2 regions of the Arthrobacter sp. Soil_C_49 genome follow, and region 1 is predicted to be linked to the other one. Evidence: predicted binding sites of a transcription regulator. Region 1 holds the regulator's gene; the other holds the start of a gene.
The links. Region 1 encodes LexA, which represses DNA repair genes until DNA is damaged. Its sites were predicted from a motif close to TCGAACANNTGTTCGA; they were not measured.

Region 1 (3,204 bases):
CCAGCGTCCCGCATTTCGCTGCGGCGGTGGGCGGTCCCGCCTCGCAGCTTGGCAAGGAAGTGGTCCGGCTGCGGGAGTGGGCGGAAAAGACCACCACCGGGGACCGGGACGAGCTTCTGCCCGGCGTCACGGACCGCGCCTGGCGGCAGGTCTCGGTCACCTCCATGGAGTGCCTGGGCGCGCAGAAGTGCCCCATGGCGGCAGAATGCTTCAGCGAGCTGGCCCGGCAGGACGCCGCCGACGCCGACGTTGTGGTCACCAACCATGCCATGCTCGCCGTCAGCGCTTTTGAAGGCCTGGCCGTGCTCCCGGAGTACGATGTGGTGGTGGTGGACGAGGCCCACGAGCTCCAGGACCGGGTGACCGGCGCGGTGTCCGGCCAGCTCTCGGTGGCCATGGTCCATGCCGCCGCTGCCGGTGCGCGCAAGCACACGGCCATCACCGTGGACGCTCTGAACGCGGCTGCAGCCAACCTTGAGGTTGCGTTGGCGGGTGTCCCCAACGGGCTGCTGCCGAACGGCCTGAATGATGAGCAGCTGGACTGCGTGGACCAGCTGCGTGAGGCCTGCCGGGCCGCCCTGTCCGACTCAAAGGGGGACAGCAGCACAACGGCCGACGGCGGGCGGCAGCTTGCGCGCTCCCGGCTGATGCTCATCCTGGAACTTTGTGAACGACTACTGGCAGGCCGGGAGAACCGGGAAGTGGTGTGGTTCTCCCGGGCCAGCTCGTTTGACCCGCAGCAGGGCTATTCCCAACCGGACGAGACGGCTCCTGCGCTGGTCAACATAGCCCCGCTCTCCGTCGCGGGCCGCCTGCGGGAGGGCCTGTTCGCGGGGCACACAGTGGTGCTGACGTCGGCGACCCTGGCCATCGGTTCGGCGTTCGAGCCCGCAGCGGGCGGGCTTGGCCTCGTCGGGGAGGGGGCGCCGAGCTGGTCCGGTGTTGACGTCGGCTCACCTTTTGACTATCCCAAGCAGGGCATCCTCTACGTGGCGGGCCACCTGCCCAAGCCGGGCCGGGGCGTGTCGCCGGAGGCACTGGCAGAGCTCGAAGCCCTGATCCAGGCATCCAACGGCGGTGCACTGTGCCTCTTTTCGTCCCGGCGCGCGGCAGAGGAAGCAGCCGATGTGCTGCGGCCAAAGCTGGGGATGACCATCCTGTGCCAGGGCGATTCCACCATGACGGCGCTTGTGAAACAGTTCGCGGACGAACCCGACACCTGCCTGTTCGGCACCATGTCCCTGTGGCAGGGCGTCGATGTACCGGGCGGGTCCTGCCGGCTGGTGGTCATTGACCGGATTCCGTTCCCGCGGCCGGACGATCCCCTGATGACTGCACGGTCCCGCGCTGTGGCGCAGGCGGGCGGCAACGGCTTTATGTCTGTTTCGGCCACCCACGCTGCGATCCGCCTGGCCCAGGGAGCCGGCCGCCTCATCCGCTCCACCGGGGACAAAGGCGTGGTGGCGGTACTGGATTCCCGGCTGGCCACCGAACGCTACGCCGGATTCCTTCGCGGCGCGATGCCGCCCTTCTGGTCCACAACGGACCGTACGACGGCGATCGCGGCACTTGAGCGGCTCGCGCAGGAGAACGCCTGACGGAAACGCCTACGCCTTGCCGGCAGCGCCTTCGCGCTGCCGGCAAGACGGCCGTACCGGGCCGACTAGAGCGAGCGGAGCACTGAGACAACCTTGCCCATGATGGTGGCGTGGTCGCCCAAAATGGGTTCGTATTGCGTGTTCTGCGGAAGCAGCCAGGTGTGGCCGTCACGCTGGCGGAAGGTCTTGACGGTAGCTTCATCGTCCAGCAGCGCTGCGACAATATCGCCGTTGGCCGCGTCCGCCTGGCGGCGTACCACCACCCAGTCGCCGTCGCAGATCGCCGCGTCCACCATGGAATCGCCGGCGACCTTGAGCATAAACAGCTCTCCCTGGCCCACCAGCTGGCGGGGGAGCGGCAGGACATCCTCCACCACCTGGTCGGCCAGGATGGGACCGCCGGCGGCGATCCGGCCCACCAGGGGAACCATGGCGGTGTCCATGGCGGTGGGAAGTTCGGTCACCGTGGCGCTGCTGCCCGGCAGAAGGCTGGACGGCTCCGTTGCCGCCTTGGGCGCACCTCCATCCAGCGTCAGGGGCATCAATACCTCCATGGCGCGAGGCCTCTTAGGGTCGCGGCGGAGGTAGCCGAGCTTTTCCAGCTGCGAGAGCTGGTGGGTGACGCTGGAGAGGCTCGCGAGGCCCACGGTGTCGCCGATTTCCCGCATGGACGGCGGGTAACCGTTGTCATTGACCGAGCGCTGGATGGTCTCGAGGATTTTCTTCTGCCGCGGCGTCAGGCCCTTGGCGGTCTTCTTCGGTTGGGAGGTTGCCCTGCCCCCGGCGGCTGCTGCTGCCATATTCGCCAATGCCTTTCAGTTTGCCCCGGCTTTGCGGCCTGGACCCGGAGTAGCCGCCGTAATTGTCAGACCCTGCTGATCAACTTCAGAGGTGGTTGTTCTTGTCTTCAAAGCTAGGCCAGCCACTTGGCATTTTCAAACATTTGTTCTAGCGAGTCTCGACATTATTCGTTGATAAGTGCTAAAACAGAGAAAGCAAAGTTCGAACATTTGTTCTACTCAGCGTGAAGCCGTTCGAAAACCCGGACCAGTTCCGGATCCAGCGGCCGCGGCGCTGAGGGAACATCGGGCAGCACGGTCAGGTCCAGGAGGGCTCAGTTCATGTCAGCTACATCTGCTTCACAGGGTTCACGTCCGCAGCTTCTTTCGGTGCATCAACTCATGTCGCAGCCGGCCAGCCGGCAGCCGGAGCGTCCTGCACCCCTGCCGCCATTGCGGCTGACCCGCCGCGGGAAGGTGGTCCTGATCGGCATCCCCCTGGTCCTGCTGGCGGCTTTGCTTCTTTCCCTTGCCGGCTTCTTCAACTCGCCGGCAAAGGCCTCGGAATCGGCGGCAGACCTTTCGGTCACCCCCACGGTCACGGTCATCGTGCAGCCGGGCCAGTCCCTGTGGGCTATCGCCGGAACCGTTGATCCCGGGCGGGATGCGCGCGATGTCGTGGCGGACATCGTGCAGCTCAACAACCTGAGTGCCGGCGCGGTCCACCCCGGCCAGCAGCTGTACGTGCCCACACGCTAGCTGCACGCTGAGCGCGAACAGGGCACCGTCACATTTTCCGGTCTCCTGCACGGGCACTAAACTGTTCA
Region 2 (3,204 bases), on a different contig from region 1:
GTCGAACCGGCCAAGGTCCATCAGGGACAGGTACATCCCGTTGTTGACGTGCATGGCAATGTCGATGTCCGTGGGCAGCACGCGCAGCGGCAGCGATGAATGGTCCCAGACGGTCAGCGGCGGCCGCCGGGACGAGGTGATCAGCAGCAGGAGGGTTCTCAACAGCAGGTGCATCCCCCTATGTTACCCGCGGGTAACAACCAGTCGCGGTGCCGGTGAAGCGGTTCGGCGTCCACGTAGGATTTCCTGCATGACGCAACAACGCTACCGGGACCTGGCAGACTGGCCGCTCACGTTGACGGCGCTCATCTTCCTGGCAGCGTATGCGTCGCAGGTTATCGGGCGCATTGAGGGCAGCGCGGCCTTCTGGCTCGAAGCCGTTATGTGGGCCACGTGGGGTATTTTCGCCGTGGATTACCTGGCCAACCTCTGGCTCGCGGCTGACCGGGGCAGCTGGTTCGTGCGGAACTTGCATGAGCTGCTGATTGTGGCCCTGCCGTTCTTCCGGCCGCTGCGCCTGCTCCGGCTGGTGACGCTGCTGTCCGTACTCCACCGGACACTGGGTGACACCCTCCGGGGACGCGTGGTCACCTACGTGGTGGGATCGGCCACCATGCTCGTGTTTGTGGGCGCCCTCGCCGTCCTGGATGTGGAGCAGTCTGCGCCGGAGGCGAAGATCCTGACGTTCGGCGATGCCTTGTGGTGGGCCATCACCACCATCACCACGGTCGGATACGGGGATATGTACCCGGTAACGCCTCTGGGTCGGATGGTGGCAGCAGCCCTCATGATGAGCGGCATCGCGGTTCTTGGCGTGGTCACGGCCTCCATCGCGTCCTGGCTGGTCCAGCGGGTAGAGGATACCGCCGAAGCGGCGGCCGAGGCCGAGGAGCCGGTGCGGGCGGAAGTGGCGGAACTGGTTGCGGAGATCGCTTTGCTGCGCCGCGACATCGCGGAGCTGAAAGACCGGCAAAGCCGGTAGCAGCATGGCCTGCAGCGGCAGGTAGTACGCCCCGGCGGTTTTGAGTATCCGGGACAGCACTCCCAAGTACCGGCCCAAAATATTCGGGTAATCCCTACTGGTGCCCGCGCCATCCCGCACTTCCTAGACTCGGGATTCCTAGGACCGAACATGTGCTGGCCTGTTCGCCGGGTGGCTTCCGGATGGCAGTGCCTTCTCGCGGAGCTTCCGTATTTTCTGGGTATGCGGACGCCTCCATCGTGCGCCGGCGGCGACCTGGCCTAAGGCTGGGCCGCCGGTGCATCACACCTCGATCCGTCCTGCCCCGCTTCCTGCGCCCGCAGCTGCCCGGCCGGACCGCACCTCGATGGGCTACCCATGAACCAGGCATACCTCTCTACTCCCGACGGTCCGAGCCGTAGTTTCGCCACCGATGTCCCCCGCTCTGACCTGACGGCCGGCCGCCCCACCATCAGCAACAAACTGTGGGCGGGAATGGCCACCGCGGCCGTTGTGGCGGCAGTGGGAGTCGGAGCCCTGGCGGCACCGGCCAGCCTCGCTCCAAATACGACGGCGGCCGCTCCCGTTGCCGAGGCTGTTTCCCAGGCGGAGGGCAGCGATACTGCCGGTTCCGCGGAATCTGTCCAGGCGCCGGCAGAGGCACCGGCCGAAACGCCCGCCGCTGCCCCGCCGGCCGCCGAAGCGCCTGCGGAGGCAGCACCGCCGCCACCCGCCGTCGAACCTGCGCCCGCCCCTGAACCGGCACCGGCCGCGGTCGGAAACCAGTACACCGTGGTGCCCGGCGACACCGTCGGCGCCATTGCCGGGAGGTTCGGGGTGGACATGAACGCCATGCTCGCCGCGAACGGGCTGGGGCAATACAGCATCATCGTCCCGGGCCAGACGCTGGTCCTGACCGGCCCGGCCGTTGCCGCACCGGCTCCAGTACCTGCTGCTGCTCCTGCTGCCGCACCGGCCGCGGCCCCCGCGCCGGCACCGGCAGCCGCTCCGGCGCCTGCACCTGTCGCGGCCGCCCCTGCCGTCCGCACCATCTACGTAGCCGGCGCCGGCGGGCAGTCCATGGTTGACGCCTGCATCGGACCTATCCATTTCACCCCCAATGACGGCTACTCGCTCTTTATCACCGAACATGATTTCTGCGGCGGCTGGGCCCGCTTCTCCGGAATCGGATTGGGTGAAACGGTGAGCATCCCGGGCTACGGAACCTACACGGTGACGGCCCGCGGGCAGGTGCCCAACCCGGGGACCACCAACGATGTCATCAATGTGTTTGGCGGCTTCCCGCGGGCGATCCTGCAGACCTGCATCCCGGGAACCAGCCAGATGCTCCTGATTGCGTTGAACTGACAGTCCTCTGCCGGTGCGTGAGGATTCATAAGCTTGTCCGCGGCTCCTAACCTTCAAGGGCAGGGAGCTGCGGACAAGGCCAGGATTTGGCATCAAGAAACGCCACGGAGGGACCTCCGTGGCGTTGGTTGATAAAGAATTACCGGGTTAAGCGTTCATCCGTTTGCGTTCGGAGATGTGCTCCACCAGCTCGCCCACTCGCTGTTCGGAGTAATTGCGGGCGATGTCTCCCTGGCTAAGGATCCCCACCAACTTGTGGTCGGCGATGACTGGAAGCCGGCGGACCTGGTGGGTCTCCATCATGTCGATGGCCTCATCAACGTTTGCATCGGCGTCGATCCAGTAGGGCTTGCCGGAGGCGAGGTCACGGGCCATCATTTCGCGCGGATCGCGTCCGGCGGCCACGCACTTGAGCACGATGTCACGGTCGGTGATCATGCCCCTCAACTTGCCGTCGTCGCCGCAGATCGGCAACGATCCGCAGTCAAGGTCCAGCATCATCCGGGCAGCATCTGCGAGGGACTGGTTTTCCTTAATACACTGCGCGTCCGTAGTCATGAATTCACGTACGGCACTCATTGATCCTCCTTTATCGATTCTTTGATCGACGCAGGGCATCGGGCACTTGCGCCGATGGTGCCAGCCTACGCCCGTGCCACTGCCATGTCGACGACGGGTTTGCCGCCTTGATGGGCAGCTCCGGCACCTCGGGTTACAGGACAAAAAGCGTGTGAGGGAGCGCTAAGCCCCTGACTGGAATCGGCTTAAAAGCACGAAAAAGCCTCCGGAACCAGTGGTTCCGGAGGCTTTTCCTTGGGTGGCAGATGAGGGATTCGAACCCCCGTAGGCGTTGCCAGCTGATTTACAGTCAGCCC

Region 2: a site for LexA is predicted at 1,127-1,142, ahead of AC3A4Z_RS04165 (LysM peptidoglycan-binding domain-containing protein). Genes of this name have one in related genera too.

The regions. Positions count from the first base shown of each region.
Region 1 covers NZ_JBDGJZ010000020.1:38,735-41,938, reverse strand. Annotated here, with positions in the region: gene AC3A4Z_RS21745 (ATP-dependent DNA helicase) at 1-1,598, shown strand, start outside; gene lexA (transcriptional repressor LexA) at 1,664-2,398, opposite strand; gene AC3A4Z_RS21735 (LysM peptidoglycan-binding domain-containing protein) at 2,780-3,136, shown strand.
Region 2 covers NZ_JBDGJZ010000002.1:182,472-185,675, reverse strand. Annotated here, with positions in the region: gene AC3A4Z_RS04175 (acyl-CoA thioesterase) at 1-174, opposite strand, end outside; gene AC3A4Z_RS04170 (ion channel) at 251-982, shown strand; gene AC3A4Z_RS04165 (LysM peptidoglycan-binding domain-containing protein) at 1,340-2,329, shown strand; gene AC3A4Z_RS04160 (CBS domain-containing protein) at 2,477-2,908, opposite strand; tRNA gene AC3A4Z_RS04155 (tRNA-Tyr) at 3,148-3,204, opposite strand, start outside.